3 regions of the Pantoea sp. X-Soil-MYKO-1289 genome follow, and region 2 is predicted to be linked to each of the others. Evidence: predicted binding sites of a transcription regulator. Region 2 holds the regulator's gene; each other region holds the start of a gene.
What was found. The regulator Fur, encoded in region 2, represses iron uptake genes when iron is present. The targets are predictions, from matches to a motif close to ATAATAATGAGAACNACTATCAA.

Region 1 (9,571 bases), 2.3 Mb from region 2:
GCGAGACCTCGGAATTCAGCTGGTCAAGGATGGTCTGGTTGACGGCCGCCATATCCTGCGCGGTTAATTCATTAATTTGTTCTAAGTTCATTCGTCTGTTCAGCTTTGACTCGTTTCAACGGCTTATGGTACGTGCTTTAACCAGCCTGAGTTCAGGTAATCTGTTACTGATTGTACTTGAATTTTCCGGATGAGGAACGTTTGCGATCGGCCTGTGTTTTTTTTCTGCAAGAGAGTGCAAAGTGCTCTTGTCTTCTGCTGGAGATTTGCGTAGAATTCGCGCCCTATTGTGAATATTTATCGCGCCGCCTGATGAACAAAAGGCATGCGCAGAAGCGGAGTTTTATATGTACGCGGTTTTCCAAAGTGGTGGTAAACAACACCGAGTAAGCGAAGGTCAGACCGTTCGCCTGGAAAAGCTGGACATCGCAACCGGTGAAACCATTGAGTTTGACCAGGTGCTGATGATCGCAAATGGCGAAGACGTGAAAATCGGCGCGCCACTGGTTTCAGGCGGCGTTATCAAAGCTGAAATCGTTGCTCACGGTCGTGGCGAGAAAGTTAAAATCGTTAAGTTTCGTCGTCGTAAGCACTACCGTAAGCAGGCTGGCCACCGTCAGTGGTTCACTGATGTGAAAATCACTGGCATCAGCGCTTAAGAGGAGATCTGACAAATGGCACATAAAAAGGCTGGTGGCTCGACTCGTAACGGTCGTGACTCCAATGCAAAACGTCTGGGTGTAAAACGTTTCGGTGGCGAATCTGTTCTGGCAGGTAGCATCATCGTTCGTCAGCGTGGCACTAAATTCCACGCCGGTAACAACGTAGGTTGTGGTCGTGACCACACCCTGTTCGCTACCGCAGACGGCAAAGTTAAATTCGAAGTGAAAGGTCCGAACAACCGTAAATACATCAGCATCGTTGCTGAGTAAGGTTGTCGTGACGCAGACAGCGACTGTCTGAACGCACGAATAAAAGCCCCGCAGCCATTGCGGGGCTTTTTACATTCTGCGACCTGTCGTTCTGTATTGCTGTACACTTTATGTACGCCTGATGCAAATCAGTCCTGATTTATCCGCCGCCGGTCAGCGCAGACAGACCCTGGCGGACCCGTCCGCAGCCCTGAAGGGCGCGCGGACGATTGTGTGACGGAGAAAGAAAATGAAGTTTGTTGATGAAGCGACAATCCTGGTGGTTGCCGGCGACGGCGGCAATGGCTGCGTCAGCTTCCGCCGTGAAAAATATATTCCGAAAGGCGGTCCGGACGGCGGCGACGGCGGCGACGGCGGCGATGTCTATCTGGTTGCCGACGAGAACCTGAATACCCTGATTGACTACCGCTTTGAGAAATCCTTCCGCGCCGAACGCGGTCAGAACGGCCAGAGCCGCGACTGCACCGGCAAACGCGGTCAGGACATTATCGTTAAGGTGCCGGTCGGCACGCGCGTGATCGATCAGGGCACCGGCGAAACGCTGGGCGATATGACGCGTCACGAGCAGAAGCTGATGGTCGCCAAAGGCGGCTGGCACGGCCTGGGCAACACGCGCTTTAAATCCTCGGTAAACCGCACCCCGCGTCAGAAAACCATGGGAACGCCGGGCGAGAAGCGCGATTTGCAGCTGGAGCTGATGCTGCTGGCTGACGTCGGCATGCTGGGCCTGCCGAACGCCGGTAAATCGACCTTTATCCGCGCCGTCTCTGCGGCCAAGCCGAAAGTGGCGGATTATCCGTTTACCACGCTGGTGCCGAGTCTGGGCGTAGTGCGCATGGACAGCGAGCAGAGCTTCGTTGTCGCCGATATTCCGGGCCTGATTGAAGGCGCCGCCGACGGCGCTGGCCTCGGCATTCGATTCCTGAAGCACCTTGAGCGCTGCCGCGTGCTGCTGCACCTGATCGATATCGCGCCGATCGACGAGTCCGATCCGGTGGAAAACGCCCGCATCATCCTCGGCGAGCTGGAGAAGTACAGCGACAAGCTGTTCAACAAGCCGCGCTGGCTGGTGTTCAATAAAATCGACGTCATCGGCGAAGAGGAAGCGCAGGCGCGCGCCAAAGCGATTGCCGAAGCGCTGGGCTGGGAAGAGAAATATTATCTGATCTCCGCGGCAAGCCGTCAGGGCGTGCAGGATCTTTGCTGGGACGTGATGAGCTTCATCAACGCCAACCCGAAAGAAGCGGAAGAAGAAGAGAAGAAACCCGAGAAAGTCGAGTTCATGTGGGATGATTACCACCGTGAAACGATGGAAAGCGTGGTTGAAGAAGAAGATGAAGAGTGGGATGACGACTGGGACGAGGATGACGACGAAGGCGTCGAAATCATCTACCAGCGTTAATGCCGGAGAAAAGGGACAGCGAAAGCTGTCCCTTTTTCGTTACCCCAGCACCGCCACCGTCAGGCGCGACGAGCAGCAGAGCTGGCCGCGCGCGTTGCGGATGTCAATCTGCCACACCTGATTGCGTGAGCCGATATGCAGCGGGCGGCAGGTGCCGCGCACTTCGCCGCTGGAGACCGCGCGGTGATGGCTGGCGTTCACCTCAATGCCCACCACGCTTTTGCCCTCTTCGGTGCAGAGATAGCCGGCGATCGAGCCCATCGACTCCGCCAGCACCACCGACGCGCCGCCGTGCAGCAGGCCGAAGGGCTGATGGGTCCGCGCATCGACCGGCATAACCGCTTCCAGGTAATCGTCGCCGATGGCGGTAAAGCGAATGCCGATATGCGCCACCAGCGAGTTCTCACCGATAGCGTTCAGCGCGTCGAGATCGGTCTCGCGTTTCCAGATCGCCATCGGTCAGGCTCCCAGCGTCGCGCCGCCGTCCACCACGATATCCTGCAGCGCAACGTGGCTGGCAAGATCGGAGGCGAGGAACAGCACGTTGTGGGCGATCTCCTGCGGCGTGGCGATCTTCCGCAGCGGGATCCCCAGCTTATATTGATCCGGGAAGCCGTCGATCATCTCCTGCTCGGCGGTCGGCGTATGCCACAGGCTGCGCTGCATCTCGGTATCGGTCGAGCCGGGCGAAACGATATTGCAGCGCACGCCATAGGGCGCCATCTCCAGGCCGACCGTCAGAGTCAGGCTGCGCAGCGCGGCTTTCGAGGCGCCGTAGGCCGACATGCCGATGCGCGGCGCGTGCGCCGAGTTAGAGGCGATAGAGACGATGGCGCCTGCACGCTGCTGGCGAAACACCGGCAGCGTCTGCTGAAACATATTGAAGGCGCCGCCGACGTTGACCGCCAGACAGGCCTGGAAATCCGCGGCGGAGATCTCGTCAGTCGCGCCGATACGCAGGATGCCCGCGCCGTTCACCAGCACGTCGAGGCGCGGCTGCTGCGCCAGCAGACGCTGGCACGCCGTTTTCACCTGTCCGGCATCGGCCACGTCGAGCGTATGGCAGGCGAAAGGGTAGTCGATGTCGTGAAAGCGCAGATCGAAGCCCTGCACCTGCGCGCCCGCGGCGTGAAACGCGAGCGCGGTGTGGTAGCCGATGCCCTGGCCTGCGCCGGTCACCCAGACCTGTTTACCGCTGAAGTCGAAGCGCTGGCTCATTAGGCAGGCTCCCGTGACAGCAGCGCCCACCAGCCGTCGATGGTGGGGTTTTTCGCCAGGCTGACGAAGTCGATATCGCCGTGCGCCTGCCGCCAGCGCGCCGCCAGCGCCATCATGCGCACGGAGTCGAGACCGTAGTCGATCAGGTTCTCATCATCTTCCGGCACGTCGTCATCTTCCAGCAGCGGCAGCACCAGCGCGCGCAGATCGTCCTTGCTGAGCGGCAGCGGCATCAAATCTGCGGTCATCACCACTTTGCCGCTGCGTCCGGCGGTATAGGTCAGCGCCATCATATGTTCCTCGCGGCTAAAGTCCGCCAGCGCATCCGCCACCATAAAGGGCTGGATGTTGCGCATAAAGGCATCGGTCGCGGTGGTGAGACAGCCGATGTGGGCGTACACGCCGGTGATAATCAGCTGATCGCGTCCCATCTCCTGCAGAATCGACTCCAGCGGCGAGCGGACAAAGGCGCTGTAGCGCCACTTGGTCAGCACCTGATCCTCGGCGTCGGGCGCCAGCGCGTCGACAATCTTCTGCTGCTCGGGATGCTTGTTCAGGCCCGGCCCCCACATATCGTTCAGCAGCGCGCGATCTTCATCGCTCTGCTGGTTGGGCTGCGCGGTATAGAACACCGGGATGCCCTGCGACTTGCACCAGGCGCGCAGGCGGGCGATGTTCTCCACGACCTGATTAACCAGCGGGCTGTTTTCGCCCCAGAAGTTAAGAAAGTAAGCCTGCATATCGTGAATCAGCAGGGCGGCGCGCTGCGGCTCCAGCGTCCATTTCACCTTGTTGGCGGGCAGCTCGGCGGCGGCGGGCAGCGAATATGAGGTCAGTTTTGGAATAGCCATAAAATCTCCGGAACAGGTCAGGCTTGCGCTGGTTGATCGGCAAGCTGTTGGCGCAGGCGTTTTTTGTCTACTTTGCCGACGGGCGTCAGCGGCAGTTCATCCACGCAGGTAATGCGATCGGGCAGTTTATATTCGGCGACGCCCAGCTCGCGCAGATGGCGGCGCAGCGCCACCGGCTTGAGCGGCTGGCGCGCCACGATAAAGGCGCAGCTTTTTTCGCCCATCAGCTCGTCCTGCATCGACACCAGCGCCGCATGGATCACATCTGCATGGCGCTGCAGCAGGTTTTCGATCTCCTCGGCAGCGATCTTTTCGCCGCCGCGGTTGATCTGATCTTTCTCGCGCCCCTGCACGGTGATGTAGCCCTGCGGGTTAATCTCGATCAGATCGCCCGAGCAGTAAAAGCCGTCGGCGTCGAAGCTGGCGGCGTTGTGCTCCGGGCTTTTGTAGTAGCCGCGGAAGGTATAGGGGCCGCGCGTCATCAGGCGGCCGATGGCGCCGGTCGGCAGCGGATCGCCGTTCTCGTCGGCTACCCAGACCTCATCATCCGGCGAAATCGGGCGGCCCTGAGTCGTGAGAATGGTGCGCTCGTCGTCGTCGAACCGGGTGTAGTTCACCAGCCCTTCCGCCATGCCGAACACCTGCTGCAGCCGGCAGCCGATCTCGCTCTGAATGCGTGCCGCCAGCGTTTCGCCCAGTTTGGCGCCGCCGACCTGCATCCGCTGCAGCGACGCCAGCGCCTGGTTGCTGCCCCATTCCTGAATCGCCTGCAGCCACAGGCTGACGGCGGGCGGCACCAGGCCGGTGTCGGTAACCTTGTGCTTTTCGATCAGCGGGAAACAGTTGGTCGCGCTGGGATCCTCGGCCAGAATCACCTGGCCGCCCGCGTAGAAGACGCCGAGCGCGCCGGGGGAACTCATCGCAAAGTTATGCGGCGCGGGCAGGGCGATCAGATAACGCGTGTCGGCGGTGACCGCGCAGATCTCGTCGCTGGCGCGGATGCTGTAGTAGTAGTCGTTGTGGGTGCGCGGAATCAGCTTCGGCGTGCCGGTGCTGCCGCCGGAGAGCTGGAAAAAGGCGACTTCGTCGGCGGCGGTCGGCGTCGGCTGGAAATCGCCCGCGCCTTCGGCCATCAGCGCTTCCAGGCTGTTTTCCGGCTGGCTGTCGTTGCGCAGGATCGCCTGCCGCAGCGACGGCTGCGCGGCGCGCAGCGCGTCGACAAAACTGTCGTCGGCGAACAATGCATGGCGGCGATCGGCGATCAGCAGCGCAGGTTCGATCTGCGCGGCGTAGGCCTGCAGCTCGGTGCGCTGGTGGCTGAACAGCGCGTAGACCGAGGCGACGCCCAGCTTGAACAGGGCGAAAACGGTGACGTAGAAGTCGGCGACGTTGCCGAGCTGCACCAGCGCGGTGTCGCCGTTTTTCAATCCGCGGCGCTGTAGCGCGGCAGCGAGGTTGTCGCTGCGCTGCGCCAGCTGACGGTAGCTCAGCCGCAGATCGCCTTCAATAACGGCGATGGCGTCGCTGTTTTCATGACGCGCCAGGATATCGGTCATCGGCACATCCAGCCAGTAGCCTTTCTCGCGGTAGCGTGCCGCCAGATCGTCTGGCCAGCGATGGTAAGGGATCGACATGGTATTTCCTTTATTGCAGTCCAAAAGCGCGCAGCATGGTGTCGAGTTTGACACCGGTCTCGCGCCATTCTGATTCCGGTTGCGAATCCGCCACGATGCCCGCGCCGGCGAACAGGCGCACCCGCGCGCCATGCACGGTGCCGCAGCGGATAGTGACGACCCATTCGCCGTTGCCCTGCTCGTCGCACCAGCCGACGATGCCGCCGAACAGACGGCGATCGAACGGCTCCAGCGTCTGGATCAGCTGCTGCGCGCGCCTGTGCGGGAAGCCGCTCAGCGCCGGCGTCGGATGCAGCAGACAGGCGAGCGACAGCGCGTTCTCCTGCTCGTCGAGCGCTTCGCCGTCGATCTGCGTCGCCAGATGCCACAGCGTGGCGGTGGTCAGCAGAGAAGGGGTAGCGGGCACCGAGAGCAGGCGGCTGCGCGGCTGCAGCACCTCGCGCATCGCGTCGGTCACCAGCTTGTGCTCGTGGCGATCTTTCGCCGATTGCATCAGGGCGTCGCCCGCGGCCCTGTCGCGCTGCGCGTCGGCGTCGCGTCGCGCGGAGCCGGCCAGCGGGCAGGAGCTAAAATCACGCCCCGCTTTGCGCAGCATCAGCTCCGGGCTGGCGCCGACCAGCGAACCGCCCTGCGGCAGCGGCAGATGAAAGTGATAGCTGTTTGGGTTCTGCGCCACGATGCGCTGCATCAGCGCGGCGATATCGACCGGCTGCTCCGTCACGATATCCATCAGGCGCGACAGCACGACTTTATCCAGCTCGCCGCGCTGCGTAGCGGCCACGGCCTCTGCCACCATGGCGGTAAACACATCGTGCTCCGGCATAGCGGCGCGGCGGCGCACCTGCGGCAGCGGCGCCTGAACGGCGGGCAGCGCAGCCTGAAGATCGGCGCGGTTAAAGACCTGATGCGATTCCGGAATAAACAGCGCGGCGGGCTGCGTGACGTCGAAGGGGATGGCGCCGACCAGGATCGGATGGGCGATGCCCTGTTTTTTTGCGGATGCGAAGTGGCGTCGCAGCTGCTGTTGAAAGTCGCCGTTCAGCGCGTCGCCATCGGTCGCCGGCGTGGCGATCGTGGTGTAGCAGCCTTGCGTAGCGATACTGCGCCACGGGGATGTGAAGATAAATCCCCGGCACAGCGCGGAGAAATCCTCCAGCAGGGGATTTCCAAACGTCAACGTTTCCACCATAATTTTCACCTATAAATGATAAGATAACTAATAATGATTATCATTTGTATTGTGGTTCTGTAACCTACGTTGATTAGGCTGGAGTGTCAATAAATTCGCGGCATTGAGCGCGCGATCTCAGCGTGATGCGTAAGGGCGACAGAAGGTTGTCTTTCAGTAAAAGGTGGGCTGAATCTTATGTTTAAGCGGATTTTTACCACGGTGGCGGCGCTGGCCTTCGTCACCGTCCTGGCTAATTCTGACGCGCATGCCGAGGAAGGCTGGCCGCGCACGCTGCAAGGCGCCAGCGGCAGCGTCACGCTGGAAAAAGCGCCGCAGCGCATCGTCTCCACCAGCGTCACCCTGACTGGCTCGCTGCTGGCGATCGACGCGCCGGTCATCGCCAGCGGGGCGACCGCGCCGGGCAGCCGTCTGGCGGACGAGCAGGGCTTTTTCCGTCAGTGGAGCGACGTCGCAAAGCGTAAACATCTTAAGCGGCTCTATATCGGCGAACCGAGCGCCGAAGCGGTGGCCGCCGAGGCGCCGGATCTGATTATCGTCAGCGCGACCGGCAACGACTCCGCGCTTAAGCTGGTGGATCAGTTCTCGGCTATCGCGCCGACGCTGGTGGTGAACTATGACGATAAAAGCTGGCAGCAGCTGGTGACGCTGCTCGGTGAAGCGACCGGCCACGAGGCGGAGGCGGCGGCGCGCGTAAAGGCGTTCGATGCGCAAGAGGCGGCGCTGAAGCAGAAAATCACGCTGCCGCCGCAGCCGGTTTCCGCGATGGTGTTTAACGGCGGCGGCCGCGCGGTGAACCTGTGGACGCGCGAATCAGCGCAGGGCAAGCTGCTGGAGCAGCTCGGCTTTACGCTCGCCGTGCCGCCTGCGGATCTACAGCAGACGCACAGCATGGGCCAGCGCAAAGATATTATTCAGCTCTCCGGCGAGAACGTCGCCAGCGGCCTGAACGGCAACAGCTTCCTGCTGTTCGCCGCGGAGGAGCAAGGCGCGAAACAGCTGATGCAGAATCCGTTCCTGGCGCAAACCGCGGCGGTGAAGCAGCAGCAGGTTTACGCGCTGGGCGCCGACACTTTCCGTCTTGATTACTACAGCGCCAGCCATCTGCTGGCGCGTCTGGAGCAGCTGTTCGTTAAATCATAACGCCTCTTCCGCCAGCGTCGGCGCTGGCGGTTGATAGCGTCGCAGCTTCGCCATCAGCATCCACATCACGCCGCCCAGCAGCGCCGCGCCGAAGCCGAACAGCGCGGCGGCCTGCTGCGGCAGCAGCCATGACCCCAGCGCGCCGATCATCGCCGCGCCGATCGCATCGCCGGTGACGTTCTGCGCCGTCCACAGGCTGTTGATGCGTCCCAGCAGCGCATCGGGCGTCAGCGACTGAATCAGCTGGTACTGCACCAGGCTGTTAACGGCGCTGAAGTAGCCGAACGCCGCCAGGCAGGCGAGCCCGAGGGCGAACTGCGGCATCAGGCTGAAGGCGCCAAGCGCGAGGAAAGCGGCGACGGCGCTGGCTAACATCACTTTGCCAGGCTGCGGCGTCTGCGCCAGCCGTCCGCTGGTGAGCGCGCCCAGCGCCGCGCCGAGCGGCACGGCGGCGTACATCAGGCCCAGCTCATCGAGGCTGACCTGCCAGTGCGGCGCCAGCGCCGGATAGAGCACGCGCACCGCGCTCGCCAGGGTGACCAGCGCGCCGATCAGCGCCGCCATGCCGACCAGCGGCGCGGCAAACAAGAACTGTACGCCGCTGGCGAGCGCCCGCAGCGGATGCTCGCGCGGCTGCGGTGGCGGCGGCATCACGGGCAGCCGCAGCAGGGTCAGCACGGTGAGCAGCGTGCCGAGCGCGGCGAGGCCGTAATTCCACGCCGCGCCGCCGTGCGCCAGCACCAGACCGCCGACGGCGGGCGAGAGAATGGCGCCGAAGCGCACCGTCAGCATGGTAATCGCGCCCGCCTGCATCAGGTTTTCGCGTCCCACCAGCGCCGGCGTCGCCGCCAGCAGCGCCGTCACGCCAATCGCGCCGAAGAAGCCGTCCCACAGGCCGAGCAAAAAGACCGCGCTGACCGATGGCGTCGGCAGCGAGGCGTTAACCGCCAGCGCGACGAAGCCGAGGCCGCAGGTAGACCGCGCGATCAGGATCAGCCGTTTGCGCTCGTAGCGATCCGCCAGCACGCCGCCGGTCAGCAGTCCGACGAACATGCCCGCGCCCGCCAGGGTCACCGCCAGCCCGACCAGCGCGGGCGAGCGGGTCAGCTGCTGGATCTGCACCGGCACGGCAATCGCCAGCATGCCAAGCGCGACGATAGAGATAAAACGGGCGATAAAGACGGCGCGAAAAGCGGAATGCG
Region 2 (9,571 bases):
CCGCCGTAAAATGTCAGAGGCGCTCTCGCCGATATGTTGCGTGTGGCTGGCGATATAGCGGTAGAGGTCTTCGTCAACTTCAATCGTTTTCATCTTTTTCCGTACGGTTTCGACTCGTGACAGAACCACGCCAGCCTGAAAAACGCCGTTGCAACACTCGGTTGTTCGCGGAGCGGGCGGGTTCTAACATAAGGATTATAAAGTTAAATCCAGGCGGGCTGATAGCCTTCGCACGCTCATACGGCAAAAGTCGGAATATGCCCTAAAGCCTGCCGTGTCGTCGCGCCTGGAAAGGTGAAAGCATGATAACCTAACCCAAGGTCCCCATCTTAAGAACTTTGCCATGATTTTAAATGCTCGTCTGCAAACTGACCAATCAATCGCTGATTCCTTGCCCATCCTGCTTATTCACGGCCTGTTCGGCAGTCTGGATAACCTCGGCGTGCTGGCGCGCGGCCTTAAAGACGCAGGCCCGCTGATACAGGTGGATGTGCGCAACCACGGCCTGTCGCCGCGCGCCGACGAGATGAGCTATCGCGCCATGGCGCAGGATATGCTCGACACCCTGGACGCGCACCAGATCGATCGCGTCGCCGTTATCGGCCACTCGATGGGCGGAAAAATTGCCATGGCGATGAGCGCGCTGGCGCCGCAGCGCCTGGAAAGGCTGGTGATGATCGACATCGCGCCGGTGGATTATCAGACGCGACGCCACGATGAGATTTTCGCCGCCATCCGCGCCGTTAGCGACGCAGGCGTGCGCCAGCGCAGCGAGGCCGCGCAGGTGATGCGCACGCATATTAAAGAAGAAGGCGTTATCCAGTTTATTCTCAAATCGTTTCAGGATGGGGAGTGGCGCTTCAACGTTCCGGCGCTATGGGAAAATTACGCTACAATATCTGGCTGGGAAGCGGTGCCGCCCTGGCCGCATCCTGCGCTCTTTATACGCGGCGGCGACTCGCCCTATCTCGACAACCAGCATCGCGACGCGCTGCTGCGTCAGTTTCCCGCCGCGCATGCGCACGTCATCAGCGGCGCCGGCCACTGGGTGCACGCCGAGAAACCTGATGCCGTATTGCGCAGCGTCCGCCGCTTTTTTGCGCTTTAAAAGCAAAAGCTTGCCGTTCGCGGTTTAGCATTGGCGTCATCACTTCGGCTGGAGTATGATGGCGCGCTAAATTTTGCCGCTGCTCATTTTTTTGCCGCGGCAATGGCCCATTTCGTGATAAACGCGCCTGCTCGCGCCGCTAGTTTTACTAACCCATGGCAAAAGAACACACTGACCGCACCACGCTGGATCTGTTTGCAAACGAGCGTCGGCCCGGTCGACCGAAAACCAGTCCGCTCTCGCGTGATGAACAGCTGCGCATCAATAAGCGCAATCAACTGAAACGTGACAAAGTGCGCGGGCTGCGTCGTGTCGAACTTAAAATGACCAGCGAAGCCGTGGATGCGTTAAACACCCTGGCTGAGCAGCGCAATATCAGCCGCAGCGAACTGATTGAACAAATGCTGCTGGCGCAACTCAAACTGGGCTGAATAGCGTAAAGCGCACGCAGAAGCAAATGGAGCGGCTTTTCGAGTTCCGCCCTTTTGCCCGCTCTGCTATCATTCGCTTAATTGTGCGCTCTGCGCATGCACTCATTATCAGGATTTAAGAGGTTATTTACCCCATGGCAATCGTAGGCATCTTCTTTGGCAGCGATACCGGCAACACCGAAAACATTGCAAAAATGATCCAGAAACAGCTGGGCAAAGAGGTTGCGGAAGTGCACGACATTGCCAAGAGCACGAAAGAAGATCTCGAGGCGTTCGATATCCTGCTGCTGGGCATTCCGACCTGGTACTACGGCGAAGCGCAGTGCGACTGGGACGACTTCTTCCCAACGCTGGAGGAGATCGATTTCAACGGCAAGCTGGTGGCGCTGTTCGGCTGCGGCGATCAGGAAGACTACGCGGAATATTTCTGCGACGCGATGGGCACCATTCGCGACATTATCGAGCCGAACGGCGCGGTGATCGTCGGCCACTGGCCGACCGAAGGCTACCATTTCGAAGCCTCTAAAGGCCTGGCGGACGACAAGCACTTCCTCGGCCTGGCGATTGACGAAGATCGTCAGCCGGAACTGACCAACCAGCGCGTCGAGGCCTGGGTTAAGCAGATTTATGATGAGCTGCAGCTGCAGGCGATCATCGAAGCCTGATTACCCACATACTCAATGTGGGCGCTGGCTCACATTGAGTTAAAGGTTTTTCCTATAGAAATAATAGCTACAGTTTTTTAACTTTTATCTCTGATTCTGTACAATACCCACATCGGTTATCTGCTTATTTCTTCCGCGAGGTCAGGAAGTTAGCGAGATGATAACGAACCTCCTGCATTTCTCCGCCCGGCGCCGTTACGCATCTTCTTACAGCCCGTGTTGATTTCAGGCGTTTCCCTCGGTTTTCATTTCAAAACTTCACCTCTATAATGAGACGCAAATGAGAATAGACACCGAACGACATTCAAGGCAAGGCGCCTCAAGTAACCAGCAAAGTAACAGGACAATATCCGCATGACTGACAACAATACCGCATTAAAGAAGGCTGGCCTGAAAGTCACGCTGCCCAGACTTAAAATTCTGGAAGTGCTTCAGGAACCTCAGTGCCATCACGTCAGCGCGGAAGATCTGTATAAACGCCTGATTGATATGGGCGAAGAGATTGGTCTGGCTACCGTTTATCGCGTACTGAACCAGTTTGACGATGCGGGCATCGTTACGCGTCACAACTTCGAAGGCGGGAAATCGGTTTTCGAACTGACTCAGCAGCATCATCACGATCACCTGATCTGCCTCGACTGCGGCAAAGTCATCGAATTCAGCGACGAATCGATCGAATCACGCCAGCGAGATATTGCTACCCGTCACGGCATCAAGCTGACGAACCATAGCCTCTATCTCTACGGACACTGCTCGCTGGGCGATTGCCGCGAAGACGAAACGCTCCACGATCAGTAAAGATGTGCGCTATGCAGTAATGCTAAAAGCCGGTCTGCGTACCGGCTTTTTTTATGGCCGTCAGGCGACCAGCGTTTCGTGCAGATAGCGCCAGCGGGGAATTGAGGTCGTGCAGTCGAGGATCGCCAGCGAGATGCGCGCCTGATCGCTGCCGTTCATCATCTGCAGCTCGCGATATTGAATAGTGACCTCATCTTTGCCCTGAGAGATCACCGCGTGCTCGCTGGTGGCAATGCGCATGCCTTCGCGGCGCCCCTGTAACTGCCGAAACAGCTCTTCGGTTTGATTTAAATCGAGTAGCCGCCCCTGCGGCGTCACCATGCGGAAATCGGGATGGAAGTGTGAAAGCAGCAGATCGAAGGTATCGTCTTCGCCTGAAGGCTGATTGAATATACGTTCGATTAACTGATGTAAAACTACCACGCTGTGTTTTGCTTCCTGACCAAGAGCCGTCATCATTTTTCCTTTTTATGCCCGCATAGCCTCTTCAAAGAGCGAATAGCCTACCTGAAAAAATGAAATTCACATCTGTAAATTGATTAATTTTCGTTAACTCAGACAACGCCCATACTGGTCCGACAAGTAGTAATTGTTTGTTACAGAACAAAAAATTGCCTTGCGGCTGATTGCAGCTATAAAAAAGGGCGATTGCTCGCCCTGTAGTGATTTTATCATGCCGTTAATGCAAAAATTTAATCGCCGATTTTTGCCCAGGTGTCGCGCAGGCCCACGGTGCGGTTAAACACCAGCTGGTTGGGACGCGAATAGCGGCTGTCGGCGCAGAAGTAGCCTTCACGCTCAAACTGATAAGGCGCTTCCGGGCTGGCGTTCTGCAAACCTGGCTCGACGAATCCCTGACGAATTTCCAGCGAGTTCGGATTGATGGTGGTCAGGAAATCCTCTTCCGCGCCAGGATTCGGCACGCTGAACAGGCGATCGTAAAGGCGGAATTCCGCCGGCAGCGCGTGGTCTGCGGAGACCCAGTGGATCACGCCCTTCACCTTGCGGCCGTCAGCCGGATCTTTGCTCAGGGTATCGACGTCGCAGGTGCAGTAGATGCAGGTGATATTCCCCTCTTCATCTTTTGCCACACGCTCGGCGCGGATCACGTAAGCGTTGCGCAGACGCACCTCTTTGCCCAGCACCAGACGTTTGTACTGCTTATTGGCCTCTTCACGGAAGTCAGCGCGATCGATCCAGACCTCACGGCCAAACGGCACGTCGCGGGTGCCCATCTCCGGCTTGTTCGGATGATTTGGCATGGTGATGATTTCGTTATGGCCGGCCGGCAGGTTCTCAATCACCACTTTCAGCGGATCGAGCACCGCCATGGCGCGCGGCGCGTTTTCGTTCAGATCGTCGCGAATGCAGGATTCCAGCGACGCCATCTCCACCACGTTATCCTGTTTGGTGACGCCGATACGGCGGCAGAACTCGCGGATAGAGGCGGCGGTGTAGCCGCGACGGCGCAGGCCCGAAACGGTCAGCATGCGCGGATCGTCCCAGCCTTCCACCACGTTTTCGTTGACCAGCTGCGTCAGCTTGCGCTTCGACATCACCGCATATTCGAGGTTAAGACGCGAAAACTCATACTGGCGCGGATGCACGGGTATAGAGATGTTATCCAGCACCCAGTCATAGAGGCGACGGTTGTCCTGGAACTCCAGCGTACAGAGCGAATGGGTAATATTTTCCAGCGCATCGGAGATGCAGTGGGTAAAGTCATACATCGGATAGATGCACCACTTTTTGCCGGTCTGGTGATGTTCGGCGAACTTAATGCGGTAGAGCACCGGATCGCGCATCACGATAAAGCTGGACGCCATATCGATTTTGGCGCGCAGGCAGGCTTTACCCTCGGCGAATTCGCCGTTGCGCATTTTTTCGAACAGCGCCAGGTTCTCTTCGACGCTGCGATCGCGATAGGGGCTGTTTTTGCCCGGCGCGGTCAGGGTGCCGCGATATTCGCGGATCTCTTCCGGCGTCAGTTCGTCGACATAGGCCAGACCTTTATTGATCAGTTCAACCGCGTAGTGATAGAGCTGATCGAAGTAATCTGAGGAATAACGAACGTCACCACTCCACTCAAAGCCCAGCCACTGCACGTCGCGCTTGATGGACTCGACGAACTCCATATCCTCTTTAACCGGATTGGTGTCGTCGAAACGCAGGTTGCACTGACCCTGATAGTCCTGAGCGATGCCGAAGTTCAGGCAGATCGATTTAGCATGGCCGATATGCAGGTAGCCATTGGGCTCAGGCGGAAAACGGGTATGCACGCTACTGTGCTTGCCGCTCGCCAAATCTTCGTCGATGATCTGACGAATAAAGTTAGTTGGGCGGGCTTCAGCCTCACTCATCTCTCAATCCTCAATACGTATAGCGGGTGGTTTGTACCACGAAGTAACGGAGTATGATCCACAAAGCGTCGAAGGGAAACAACCGGTTTGTTAAGGCGATAAAACGAAAAAAGGCAGGAATTGCTTCCTGCCTGCTTTTTTTTACGGCGATGCGCTCAGGGGCTTAGCCTTTTACCTCGTAAAGCGGGGTTTCGCCAGCCACCACCGGGCCGGTCGCCAGCAGCGTCAGCCCGGCGAAATCTTCGCTGTTGCTGACCACAACCGGACTGATCATCGAACGCGCGTTGGCGTTGAGGAAATCGAGATCCATCTCCAGCACCGGCTGACCCGACGCCACCGTCGCGCCCTCTTCCACCAGCCGGGCAAAGCCTTTGCCGCCCAGCGCCACGGTGTCGAGGCCCATATGCACCACGATTTCAACGCCGCTGCTGGTTTCCAGGCAGAAGGCATGGTTGGTGTCGAAGATTTTCACCACGGTGCCGGCAACCGGCGCCACCACGGTTTTACCGCTCGGCTTGATCGCCAGCCCTTCGCCTACCGCCTTGCTGGCGAAGGCTTCGTCAGGCACCGCTTCCAGCGCGACCACGTCGCCGCTCACCGGCGCCATCAGCGTCACGATGGTTTTGGTCTCGCGATTCAACGCTGCCTGCGGTTTTGCCGCCGGCGCGGCAGGCGCTGCTGAAGCGCCGCCCGCGGAGGCGACCGGCCCTTTCGTCAGCACTTTTTTCATTGCGGTGGCGATACTTTCCGCCTGGGTGCCGACAATCACCTGCACGCTCTGTTTATTCAGGCGGATAACGCCGGACGCGCCCAGATGTTTGGCGACGGACTCATTGACCTGCGCCGAGTCTTTTACGTTGAGACGCAGACGCGTGATACAGGCGTCGATGCCGGTCAGGTTGTCGGAGCCGCCGATGGCGCCGATATAGCGACGCGCCAGCGATTCGGTCGCGCTCTCGCCGTTGTCGGTTGTGTCGACGTTAACGTCGTAGCCGTCCGTTTCGTCGCCCGCTACCGCCAGCTCGCGGCCCGGCGTCATCAGGTTGAACTTCTTAATCGTGAAGCGGAATACCACATAGTAAAGCGCAAAGAAGACGATGCCCTGCGGGATCAGCATCCACCAGTGGGTCGCCAGCGGGTTGCGGCTCGACAGCACCATATCCACCAGACCGGCGCTAAAGCCGAAGCCGGCGATCCAGTGCATGCTGGCGGCGATAAATACCGAGATGCCGGTCAGCACCGCGTGGATGACGTAAAGCACCGGCGCGACGAACATAAAGGAGAACTCCAGCGGCTCGGTAATGCCGGTGAAGAAGGCCGCAAAGGCCGCAGCCAGCATAATACTGCCGACTTTAACGCGGTTTTCCGGACGCGCGCAGTGATAGATCGCCAGCGCCGCGCCAGGCAGACCGAACATCATGATTGGGAAGAAGCCCGCCTGATAGCGCCCCGTGATGCCGACAATGCCGGTGCCGTTAGCGATTGACTGCGCGCCGCCGAGGAATTTAGGAATATCGTTGATGCCCGCGACGTCGAACCAGAACACTGAGTTAAGCGCATGATGCAGGCCGACCGGGATCAGCAGACGGTTAAAGAAGGCGTAGACGCCCGCGCCGACCGAGCCCAGCTTCTGGATATGTTCGCCAAAGCTCACCAGTCCGTTGAAGATCAGCGGCCAGATGTACATCAGAATGAACGCCACCGCGATCATCAGAAAGGAGACGAGGATAGGCACCAGGCGTCGTCCGCTGAAGAAAGAGAGCGCTTTCGGCAGTTCGACATGGCTAAAGCGGTTATAGACCTCCGCGGAGATAATGCCCACCATAATGCCGACAAACTGGTTTTCGATTTTGCCGAAGGCGGCAGGCACCTGATCAAGCGGTATTTTTTGGATCATCGATACGGCTGCCGGCGAGCAGAGCGTCGTCACCACCAGAAAACCGACGAAGCCGGTCAGCGCCGCCGCGCCATCTTTATCTTTTGACAGCCCATAAGCCACGCCGATAGCAAAGAGTACGGACATATGCTCAATGATGGCCGCGCCTGATTTTATCAGCAGCGCGGCGAGCGCGTTGCTTGCGCCCCAGGCGTCCGGGTCAAGCCAGTAGCCGACCCCCATTAATATTGCCGCTGCCGGCAGGGTCGCCACCGGCACCATCAGCGCGCGGCCAACCTTTTGTAAGTAACCTAACATTTGTCCTTTCCCCCTATGAGACTAGCTTGTCGCCCTGCGCCGCTTGCTTTTTATTGTCAGCCGCAGGGGTTGATTGACACTACACTTCACGTTGCGCAGTGTAATGACAAATTAATTCGCCTCGCAAATTATACGCGTCTCTTCTGTGATAATTATCACCAAAAAGCACCGTTAACTGCCGAGACGTCTGGCGAACGAACCCAACTTATTTTATGATGAAAAATATCAAGACGCAGCGATCGCGTGCTGAAATCGTTTCACGCCTTAACGTGATAATGACCGCCGCGATAAGTGCGTCGTCCCCTTTTCTTTTCTCAGAATGAGGTGAAACATGCGACTTATACCTTTGGCTACCCCTACGCAGGTCGGTAAATGGGCGGCCCGTCATATCGTCAACCGTATCAATGCGTTTAACCCTACCGCCGACCGTCCCTTCGTACTGGGTCTGCCGACAGGCGGCACGCCGCTGGAAGCTTACAAGCACCTTATCGAGATGCACAAAGCGGGCCAGGTCAGCTTTAAGCATGTGGTGACGTTCAATATGGACGAATATGTCGGCCTGCCGAAAGAGCACCCGGAAAGCTATCACAGCTTCATGTACCGCAACTTTTTCGATCACGTTGATATTCAACCAGAAAATATCAATCTTCTGAATGGCAATGCGCCAGATATTGACGCAGAATGTCGCCAGTATGAAGAGAAGATTCGTGCGCTGGGCAAAATTCACCTGTTTATGGGCGGCGTCGGCAACGACGGGCATATCGCCTTTAACGAACCGGCTTCTTCCCTCGCCTCGCGCACCCGCATCAAAACGCTGACGCACGACACTCGCGTAGCGAACTCGCGCTTCTTCAACGGCGATGTGGATCAGGTGCCGAAATATGCGCTGACCGTCGGCGTCGGCACGCTGCTGGATGCGGAAGAGGTGATGATTCTGGTGACCGGCCATGTCAAAGCGCAGGCGCTGCAGGCCGCCGTAGAAGGCAACGTCAACCATATGTGGACCATCAGCTGCCTGCAGCTGCATGCGAAATCGGTGGTGGTATGCGACGAACCCGCCACCATGGAACTGAAAGTGAAAACCGTTAAATATTTCCGCGAAATGGAAGCGGAAAATATGAAAGGCGTGTAAGACGATGTTGTAAATGCCCGCCGCGAGGCTCTGGCGGGCTCAGCCGGGAGAACCACGATGTACGCATTAGTTAACGGCCGAATTTATACCGGCCATGAAATTCTGGATAACCACGCGGTGGTTATCGCCGATGGGCTGATCGAACGCGTCTGTCCGCGCGACGCGCTGCCAGCCGATATCGCGCTGCGCGACGTTTCAGGCGCGCTGATCGCTCCCGGCTTTATCGATTTACAGCTGAACGGCTGCGGCGGCGTGCAGTTCAACGACGACATCGACGCCCTGAGCGTCGAGACGCTGGAAATTATGCAGCGCGCCAATGAAAAGTCAGGCTGCACCAGCTTTCTGCCGACGCTGATCACCAGCAGCGACGAGCTGATGAAGCGCGCCATCGACACCATGCGCGCCTATAAACGCAAGCATCAACATCAGGCGCTCGGCCTGCATCTGGAAGGCCCCTGGCTGAATAAAGCCAAAAAAGGCACCCATAATCCCGATCTTATCCGCCTGCCCGATCCGGCGCTGGTGCGCTATCTGTGCGATAACGCCGACGTCATTACCAAGGTGACGCTGGCGCCGGAAAACGCCGGCGACGCGGTGATCCGTCAGCTGACGCAGGCGGGCATCATCGTTTCCGCCGGCCACTCTAACGCCACCTATGACGAAGCCAAAGCGGGCTTCCGCGCGGGCGTGACCTTCGCGACCCATCTCTATAACGCCATGCCCACATTCGCCGGACGCGAGCCGGGCTTGATCGGCGCGCTGTTCGATGCGCCGGATGTTTATTGCGGCATTATTGCAGATGGGTTGCACGTCCATTACGCTAACGTACGCAACGCGAAACGCATCAAGGGCAATAAGCTGGTGCTGGTCACCGACGCCACCG
Region 3 (9,571 bases), on a different replicon from region 2:
TCTTAAGCCCCTTCAAGAGCTAAGCCATTGCGAGTGCCGGAGATAAGCGCCGGATGGGGCACGCGTATTCTGGCAGGTCGCCTTCGGGCGGCCTTTTTTATGCGCGTCAGAAGCGCGAAAGGAAACCGCCATTCCATGGCGAACAACATTCCAAAAGGCACCTTACTCAGAATTACCTGGCGGACGACGGCTCTTCTGTCCTCCTTTCCGGCCGGCTTCCCTGGCTCTGTCAGGATTGTTCCTGAAATTGCCTCCGCTGGCTTTGCCTCCCGCGCTGCCCGCTTCTTTGGCACGATCCGGATCGTTAGCAAAATTACCCGCGCCACCTCTGTATTTCTGTTGTGTCATAGGTAGAACTCCTATCAATGTTCCATAAGATAAAAGGACTAGCTAGTCACGCATTAAGCGTAGCCCGGCGCACCGCTTAATCAAGCGAATGCCGCAGCAAAAGATGCTGATTTTTCTGGCCGTTAATCAGAGAGATGCCGCTGCGCGCAGCGGCATAGAGAAAAGGTCAGCGACGGTCTGAACATACTGGCTATGTCAGGCGAAAGGCGAGCGGTTTTCCTCTGACGCCTGCGCGCGATCGCGCGAAAGACGCCAGAAATCGGAGCCGGAAGGGTGCTGATAGATGCGCAGCGAAAAAAGCCCGGCAACCGCATAGATATATTCAAAAATCGCCGACTGCGAATTTTCATAGTCGGCCCACAGCGTCGACGAGGTAAAACAGTAGACCTCGATCGGCAGTCCGTCCGGCGAGGGTTTGAGCGCGCGCACCACGATATACATATCCTTGCGAATGTCGTCGCGCTGCGCCAGCCAGGCGGTCAGGTAGTGGCGGAACACGGTGAGATTGGTCATGCCGTTTTCAATAAACCAGCGATCGCCCACGGCGCTAATGTCGCGCCCGTCGAGCAGCACCGAAAGCGGTTCGCTGACGCCGCGCAGCTGGGTCATCGACTGCAGCATCTCCTGATTCACAAAGGTGACGGAGTCGAGATCGAGATAAAAGCTGCGCATAATGCGCCGCGCGCCCGACGAAAACATCGCCTGCCAGTTGGTGTAGGTTTCCGTCAGGAAATTTTTAGTGGGAATGCGCGAGATGGTGTTATCCCAGTTGCGGATAGTAATGGTATGCAGGGCGATATCGGTGACTTCGCCGCTAAGATTTTTATCCGGCATCTCTATCCAGTCGCCGAGCTGCAGCACGTCGTTAGAGGAGACCTGAATGTTGGCCACCAGCGACAGCAGCGTATGCTGAAAAACCAGCATTAATACCGCCGCCGCCGCACCCAGGCTGGAAATAATAATCACCGGCGATTTATTCGACATAATCGCCAGGATCATAATCGCCGATAAAATATGCACCAGAATTTTGCCGACCTGAATATAGCCTTTGATCGAATGATTCTTACGCTTCGATTTTTTCGAATAGGAGCTGTTGACGATCTCCAGCACTTCATTAAAAAAGAGCGACAGATAGATAAAGAAGAGAATGCCGCACAGCGTCCGAATGGCAATTTGCAGATGTTCGGGCAGTTCAGGCATAAACTGCAGCAGATAATAGACGGTGATAACCGGAATAAAGTTGGAGAGTTTTTCCGATATCCTGACATCTTTATCCAGCGGCACATCGCTTTTATGGGTGCTGAAAAAGACTTTGCGCACCACTTTGACCACGAAGAATTTGCAGACAAGGTGCGCAATCATACCGGCGAGAACCAGCAGAATAATATTGAAGGTGGCGGAAAGCGCGACGTTCCCCTCAATAAAGCCCATTAATTCGTTAAAATAGTGCATTTTTACCACGTACTGAAAAAGGTAGAGCGAAAGTTAAGCATAAAACAGAGGCGGATGATAAGCGACGAATGCGTCGTTAAGGAACAGCGGCAAGAGGACAACGCCCAGACAAAGCCGGGCGAGGGGCGCCAGAACGACGGGTTAAGACTGAGTAAGCCGACCGTCTTATCCCGCCGCGCGGGGCGTCAGAGCAGAGAATCGGGATTGGCTTTAGCGGCTTTTTTCTCCTCTTCGACAGCCTGCACCGGATCGGCAGCGCTCAGCCAGCGATCGAATTTCTGGTAGGTCTCGATAAAGGATTTAAAGTAAACGGTAATGCCGGTGACATTCTCTTTTCGCTCCATATAAGCCACCGCCAGTTTAAACGCATCCTGATTTTCAAATTTCACGGGCTTTACTCTCCTGAATTACGGGTTTATTCAGCGTAGCCTGGCGTCGAAACCCGCGCCTGCGCATCTGTCTGCTTTTTCCCGCAAGGCGCGGCGGAGTGTGACGACGCATGACCCGCAGCGGCAGCATCATAACCCCACGCGCCTCGCTTTACATCAGGTTAAATCAGCAATCTTTCTGCTGCTGGCCGCCGTCGCGCAACGGCGGCGGCGCAGCCGGTCAGAAGTTGTACGATACCCCGGCGTACCAGGCGCGGCCTGGCTCGTTATAGGTCGACGCGCCCGCGTTCTCGCGATAGATGCGCTTATCGAGCAGGTTGCTGACGCCCGCGTTGGCGCGCAGGTTTTTTGTCAGGTCGTAGTTGAGATTCAGGCCCAACACCGAGTAGGCGCCAACCTCACGCTGCGACAGATTGTTCACCTCCAGCCGCGATTCGGAAAACTCGCGCGGCTTCTGGCGGCCGTACATCGTCCAGTTGATATTGCCGGAAAGGTCGCGCGTCATCTGCCACTCAAGCTGCGAGTTGATGGTGTATTTGGGAATAATCGACAGCGGATTGCCGGTCTCTTTATCTTCCGACTTCAGCATATAGGTGGCGTTGCTGCGCCACTCCAGCGTATCGGCGATCAGCGGCACCGTCAGGTTGCCTTCCAGCCCTTCAACCACCGCTTTGCCGCCGTTTTCCCAGCGCAGAATGTTATAGCCGTTAGAGGCGATGCCTACGCGCTCGCGGCCAGAGACGATCTTGTTTTTATAATCGTTGCGGAACCAGGTGATGCCCGCCACGTAGCCCTGATGAGTGTACTCGATGCCCAGCTCTTTGTTCACGCTCACTTCCGGCTCCAGATCGTCGCTGCCCAGCAGATAACAGCTGCCCGACGCGATATCCTTCGGGCAGCCGTTGCCGCGTGTCGAGAGCAGATAGCCTTCGGTGGACTGATAGAGGTTCGGCGCTTTGAAGGCGCGGGCGATGCCCGCCTTAAGCGTGAAGTCGTCTCCCAGAGCCTGCGACAGGTTCAGACTCGGACTCCAGTTGGCGCCGAAGCTGTTGTGGTAGTCGAAGCGGATGCCGGGAATAACCTCGGTCGAGTCGGTCGCGGCGATATTATCCTCGAAGTAGAGCGAGCTGAGGGTCGCGCTGTTCTTGCTGCTGCGATCCGCTGCGTTGCCGCTGACGCCGCCGATATTAACGCCCGCCTGGTTGGCGGCCTGCATCGAGGCGGGATCGTTCAGCTTGTCATGGTTCCACTCCGCGCCCAGCGTTACCGTCTGGTCGCGCAGCCAGTCGAGCGGGAAGTTAATCTCCGCGTTGCCGCGGTAGCTCTCCAGTCGGCTGGTGGCGAATTTATCGCTGTTGATCATGCCCTCCACGCTGCCGCCGGAGCCTTCCTGCAGGCGCGTGTTATTGGTTTTTTCGTAATTGAACGTCAGCTTCGACAGGCCCCAGTCCCAGATGCCGTTGTGCGCCAGGCCGTAAGACTGGCGGTAAAGACGGTTGGTTTCACTGCCGACCAGCGACTCGACCAGGCCGTTGGCGCTGTTATTGCCGTTGCTGTTTTGCGTGTCGCCGGCGTAGATATTGCCCTGACGGCTGTAGCCGTATGAGAAATCAAGGATCTGCTCTGGGGTGATCTTCCAGGAGAGCACGCCATTGATATCTTTATTACGCACGCCTTCGCGACCCGCGGCATAGGAGCCGTTCTGCGCGGTATTAATGTCCCAGGCGTCGGCATCGGTTTTATTGATGTTGCCATAGAGGCGCATGGTCAGCGCGTCGCCCGCCAGCGGCCCGCTCAGGCTGAAGTTGGCGCGTTTGGTGGCGCCCTCTTTGCTGTCTTCGGGCTGGTTGGTAAACAGCGAAAGGGAGCCGTGCCAGTCGTTGGTGGGTCGTTTGGTAATAATATTCACCACGCCGCCCGCCGCGCCGGAGCCGTAGCGCGCCGCCGCCGGGCCGCGGATCACCTCGATACGCTCCACCATTTCCGGCGGCACCCAGTTGCTGTCGCCGCGCGAATCGCGCTCGCCGCGCCAGCTGTAGCGCACCGCGTTGCGTGAGGAAACCGGCACGCCGTCAATCAGAATCAGGGTATTTTCCGGCCCCATGCCGCGAATATCGATCTGACGATTGTTGCCGCGGCTGCCGCTGGCGCCGTTGCCGGTCAGATTGACGCCGGGCATTTTACGGATGATGTCGGAGAGATCGTTCACCGGCGGGCTTTTTTCAATATCTTTGGCGGTAATGGTGGAGACGCCGGGCTGCTGCTTGAGTATCTGTTCGGCGGTGACCAGCATCGTCTCGTCGTCAGCCAGCTTTTCCGTCTCTTCCGCACCGACGCCGGTGGCGCTCAGCATGCCGACCATCAGCAGGGCGCAGGGGCGCTTTCTGAAATCTACCGTTACATTCACTTAAACTTTCTCCCTGATACGTTAACGAGTGTAAGTAAATGCGCATGATAGTGATAATGATTCTCATTGTATAGTTGGCGTCAGCATATTTACATTGCTGGACAATGGGTTAAAAAATGGGCGACGCGTTACGCGCGTAATGAGCCAGGGTTTTGTCAGCCGTTCAGAACTTCCTCAGAGGCACGCCGCGCTAATGCCTGTTTCGGCAATGCTTAGCGTTTTTTCGCATTTGTTAAGCCTGCCTCTCCTCCTTGAGAATAAAGCCGTCTGGCCGTTTAGATACTTATCTACTTTTCCCGCAAGGGATTTTATTTGATCAGGAGAAAGATCCCCGTGAAACTCATGCAAGGCGTCACCTACATCGCTTTCGCTCTGGCCGCGCAGGGCGCGATGGCCGCCGACACCTCGGTGCCGACCGACAGTTCACTGCATGTGCAGGCGGATCCCGCGCTGAAAAGCCTGGTGCCTGCCGCTATCCTGCAGCGCGGCTATATTGTCGCCGGGACAAACCCCAACACGCCGCCGACCACCTTCTATAAAGAAGACAATAAAACCCTGGCCGGGCGTGAAATCGACGTGATGAACGCCGTCGGCGAACGGCTTGGCGTCGCGGTGCAGTGGCGCGACACCGGCGGCTTCGACAATATCATTCCCGGCCTGAAAACCGGCCGCTACGATGTGGCGCTCTCCAACATCAACGCCACCCAGGCGCGCCTGAAGCAGGTCGATTTCGTCGGCTACTACAACGCCAGCCGACTCGGCATTATCTCGCTAAAAAGCGCCAGCATCGCGCCGTTCACCACCTTCGACGCGGTCTGCGGCAAAGAGGTCGGCGCGGGGGCAGGCACCACGCAGATCACCCGTCTGGAAGAGGCGAGCAAAGCCTGCGAAAGCGCAGGCAAGCCGCCGATTAAAATCGCCGTTTTCCCGGATCGTCCGGCTGGCGTACAGGCGGTGGTCAGCGGGCGCGTGCCGATGTTCTTCGGGCCTTATGAAGGACTGACCTGGCAGGTGAAACTGATCAAGCCGCTGACCATGAGCGGCGAGATCAGCGTCAACGACGCGCCGGTTTCCGTGGCGTTCCCGAAAGATTCACCGCTGGAGCCTGCGGTGCAGGCGGCGCTCAATTCGCTGATCAAAGATGGCAGCTACCAGAAGATCCTCGATCGCTGGGAGATCGGCTTCGGCGCGGTGAAAGAGGCGAAACGTAATCAGGAGATCTTCCAGTGAATCCAGAACCGCATCGCGCTGACGAGCTGCGCATCGTCGGCAAACGCTACTATGGCCGCTGGCTGAGCGCGCTGCTGGTGCTGCTGTGCGTGGCGGCGATGGCCCACTCGATGATCAATAACCCACGCTTCGAATGGGGCGTTATCGCCGACAACTTTACCGAAGCGTCGATTCTGCAGGGCGTTTTGATGACCCTGCAGCTAACGGCGATTTCGGTGGTGCTGGGGTTCGCCTTCGGCACGGTGCTGGCGCTGATGCGCCTCTCCTCGAATCCGGTGCTGGTGGCGGTAAGCTGGGCTTACACCTGGTTCTTTCGCGGCGTGCCGATGCTGGTGCAGCTGTTTCTCTGGTACAACATCGCCGCGCTCTATCCCACGCTCTCTCTGTCGCTGCCGGGCGTCGGCGAGCTGTGGAGCGCCCAGTCCAACGCGCTGGTCAGCCCGTTCAGCGCCGCCGTTATCGCGCTGGTGATGCACCAGTCCGCCTACGCGGCGGAGATCGTGCGCGCCGGCATCCAGAGCGTCGGCAACGGGCAGCTTGAGGCGGCGCGCGCGCTCGGCTATCGCCCGGCGCAGATCTTCCGCTTCACCATTCTGCCGCAGGCGATGCGCGCCATTCTGCCGCCGGCAGGCAATGAGGTGATCGGCCAGCTAAAAACCACGGCGGTGGTGTCGGTGATCTCGCTGCAGGATGTGCTCTTTTCCGCGCAGATCATCTATCAGCGCACCTATGAGGTGATCCCGCTGCTGCTGGTGGCGACGCTCTGGTATCTGCTGATGACTTCGGTGCTGTCGATCGGACAGTTCTACGTCGAACGCTATTTCTCGCGCGGCGTAGCGCGCGGTCAGTCGCGCACCCTGTGGCGCAGTTTGCTCAACGGCTTTACCCCGACGCGCAGCGAAAGGAGTATCACCCATGGCTGAGGCAATCGCCCTGCGTAACGTGACCAAACGCTTTTCCGGCGTCACCGTCCTCGACGAGGTCGATCTCGATATTCCGGCCGGTTCGGTGACGGTGATCCTTGGGCCGTCCGGCTCGGGCAAATCGACGCTGCTGCGCTGCATCAACCATCTGGAAAAGCTGGATGGCGGCACTATCCGCATCGGCGGCGAGCTGGTGGGATACCGGCAGAAAGGTCAGGCGCTGCATGAGCTGAGCAGCGGCGAAGTGGCGCGCCAGCGCCGCGACATCGGCATGGTGTTTCAGCAGTTCAATCTCTTTCCCCATCGCACGGTGCTGCAAAACATCGCCGACGCGCCGATACGCGTGAAAAAGGCGCCGCGCCAGCAGGCGCTGGAAAAAGCGCGCGCGCTGCTGCAGCAGGTCGGGCTGGCGGGTCGGGAAGAGGAGTGGCCGCAAAATCTGTCGGGCGGACAGCAGCAGCGCGTCGCCATCGCCCGCGCGCTGGCGATGGATCCTGGCGTGCTGCTGTTTGACGAGCCGACCTCGGCGCTCGATCCCGAACTGGTGGGCGAGGTGCTGCAGGTGATTAAGCAGCTGGCGCACTCCGGCATCACCATGGTGATCGTCACGCACGAGATCGGCTTCGCGCGCGAAATCGCCGACACTCTGGTATTTATGGAGAGCGGCCGGATTGTTGCCGCCGGGCCGACGCAGCAGGTGCTTGACGATCCCAGCAACGGGCGCGTGCGCAACTTCATCGCAACGGTGCTTTAGGCGCCATTTCTCCGCAGGACGACCATGACCGACACTATGCACAGCGCCCACTGGGGCGCATTTCGCGCGCGCCGCGACGGTGACAGCCTGACGATTACCCCATTTAGCGCCGACCCCGATCCCAGCCCGCTGCTGGCGAACCTGCACAACGCGCTCGCGCATCCGGCGCGCGTGGCGCGGCCGATGGTGCGGCGCGGCTGGCTGGAGAACGGGCCGGGCCCCGACGCGCGTCGCGGCCTGGACAGCTACGTGGCGGTGAGCTGGGAAGAGGCTTACGCGCGGGTAGCGGACGAGCTGCGGCGCGTCGGCGAGCGTTACGGGCCGGCCGGCATTTTCGGCGGATCTTACGGCTGGTCGAGCGCCGGACGCTTTCATCATGCGCAAAGTCAGGTGCACCGCTTTCTGAATACCGTAATGGGCGGCTATGTGCGCTCGGTTAACAGTTACAGCTCCGGCGCGGCCTCGGTGCTGCTGCCGCATATCGTCGGCGATATGAACGAGATTGCGCGGCGCGGCGTCAGCTGGGAGACGATCGCCGAGCACAGCGACGTGGTGCTGGCGTTCGGCGGACTGGCGCTGAAAAATTCTCAGGTGGCGAGCGGCGGCCTTAGCGAGCACACCGAGCGCGGCTTTATGCAGCGCGCCGCCCGACGCGGCACGCGCTTTATCTCCGTCAGCCCGCTGAAAAGCGATCTACCCGATGAAGCGGGCGGCGAATGGCTGTCGCTGATCCCCGGCACCGACGCGGCCCTGATGCTGGCGCTGCTGCATGAGCTGACCACGCAGGGCCTGACCGACGACGACTTTCTGGCGCGCTATACCCACGGCTGGCCGACGCTCAAAGCCTACCTGCTGGGCGAAGAGGACGGCATTACGCGCGATGCCGACTGGGCCGCCGCTCTCTGCGGCCTGCCTGCGGCGCAGATCCGCGCGCTGGCGCATGCGCTGCACGGCAAGCGGGTGTTGATCACCGTGGCGCACGCCCTGCAGCGCGCGCAGCATGGTGAACAGCCGGTCTGGCTGGGACTGGCGCTGGCGGCCGCGCTGGGGCAGCCTGGCCTGCCCGGCGGCGGCTTTACCTATGCGCTCGGCGCGCTGGGGCACTACGGTAAACACCATAATCTGGCGAGCTTTCCGGCGCTGCCGCAGGGTAAAAACGGCATCGACCGCTTTATTCCAGTGGCGCGCATCGCCGATATGCTGCTGCATCCCGGCGAAAAATTTCACTATAACGGGCGTCATCTGACCTATCCCGACATTCGGCTGGCCTACTGGGCGGGCGGCAACCCGTTTCACCATCATCAGGATCTGGCGCGGCTGCGTCAGGCCTTTTGCCGCCTCGATACGCTGATCGTCCATGAGAGCGCCTGGACGGCCAGCGCGCGCCACGCGGATATCGTGCTGCCCGCCACCATGACGCTGGAGCGTGAAGATGTCGGCGGGGCGCCGACCGACCGCCATCTTATCGCCATGCAGCCGGTGGCGGCCCCGTACGGCGAGGCGCGGGATGATTACCAGATTTTCAGCGAGCTGGCGCGGCGCCTGGGACGTGAGGCGGCCTTTACCGAAGGGCGCGACGCGCGCGGCTGGCTTGAACATCTCTATGCGCAGCTGCAGGAAAAGCTGGCGGCGCATCAGGTAGGGCTGCCCGATTTCGCCGCCTTCTGGCGGGAAGGCGTGGTGACGCTGCCGCAGCTGCAGGATGGCGGCCGCATGATCAATGCGTTTCGCGCCGATCCAGCGGCCCATCCGCTGCCGACGCCCACCGGGAAGATTCAGATCGCTTCCGACGCCATCGCCGGTTTCGGCTATGAGGATTGTCCCGGCCATCCGGTCTGGCGCGCGCCGCGCGAGCAGCCCTCTGCAAACTATCCTTTCTGGCTGATCGCCAACCAGCCGGCGACGCGCCTGCACAGCCAGCTCGATTTTGGCGACTACAGCCGCAGCGGCAAGCGCAACGGGCGCGAGGTTTGCAGCCTGCATCCGCTGGATGCGCAGCGGCTGGGCATCGGCGATAACGACGTGATTGAGCTTTACAACGCGCGCGGGCACCTGCTGGCGAGCGCCG

Region 1: AC6I7Z_RS16760 (isochorismate synthase) is a predicted target of Fur. The motif match lies at 7,254-7,276, and genes of this name have one in related genera.
Region 3: AC6I7Z_RS20280 (TonB-dependent siderophore receptor) is a predicted target of Fur. The motif match lies at 4,641-4,663, and genes of this name have one in related genera.

The regions. Positions count from the first base shown of each region.
Region 1 is NZ_AP036004.1:3,516,279-3,525,849, reverse strand. It holds gene ispB (octaprenyl diphosphate synthase) at 1-91, opposite strand, end outside; gene rplU (50S ribosomal protein L21) at 348-659, shown strand; gene rpmA (50S ribosomal protein L27) at 675-932, shown strand; gene cgtA (Obg family GTPase CgtA) at 1,162-2,334, shown strand; gene AC6I7Z_RS16780 (hotdog fold thioesterase) at 2,374-2,790, opposite strand; gene dhbA (2,3-dihydro-2,3-dihydroxybenzoate dehydrogenase) at 2,794-3,552, opposite strand; gene AC6I7Z_RS16770 (isochorismatase family protein) at 3,552-4,403, opposite strand; gene AC6I7Z_RS16765 ((2,3-dihydroxybenzoyl)adenylate synthase) at 4,421-6,037, opposite strand; gene AC6I7Z_RS16760 (isochorismate synthase) at 6,048-7,226, opposite strand; gene fepB (Fe2+-enterobactin ABC transporter substrate-binding protein) at 7,404-8,369, shown strand; gene entS (enterobactin transporter EntS) at 8,364-9,571, opposite strand, start outside.
Region 2 is NZ_AP036004.1:1,249,195-1,258,765, reverse strand. It holds gene seqA (replication initiation negative regulator SeqA) at 1-93, opposite strand, end outside; gene ybfF (esterase) at 344-1,108, shown strand; gene ybfE (LexA regulated protein) at 1,264-1,539, shown strand; gene fldA (flavodoxin FldA) at 1,674-2,204, shown strand; gene fur (ferric iron uptake transcriptional regulator) at 2,559-3,002, shown strand; gene AC6I7Z_RS06005 (hypothetical protein) at 3,063-3,458, opposite strand; gene glnS (glutamine--tRNA ligase) at 3,695-5,362, opposite strand; gene nagE (N-acetylglucosamine-specific PTS transporter subunit IIBC) at 5,526-7,556, opposite strand; gene nagB (glucosamine-6-phosphate deaminase) at 7,888-8,688, shown strand; gene nagA (N-acetylglucosamine-6-phosphate deacetylase) at 8,746-9,571, shown strand, end outside.
Region 3 is NZ_AP036005.1:181,093-190,663, forward strand. It holds gene AC6I7Z_RS20265 (con-10 family general stress protein) at 163-348, opposite strand; gene AC6I7Z_RS20270 (mechanosensitive ion channel family protein) at 544-1,800, opposite strand; gene AC6I7Z_RS20275 (hypothetical protein) at 1,986-2,189, opposite strand; gene AC6I7Z_RS20280 (TonB-dependent siderophore receptor) at 2,410-4,551, opposite strand; gene AC6I7Z_RS20285 (ABC transporter substrate-binding protein) at 4,939-5,826, shown strand; gene AC6I7Z_RS20290 (amino acid ABC transporter permease) at 5,823-6,749, shown strand; gene AC6I7Z_RS20295 (amino acid ABC transporter ATP-binding protein) at 6,742-7,503, shown strand; gene AC6I7Z_RS20300 (molybdopterin-dependent oxidoreductase) at 7,528-9,571, shown strand, end outside.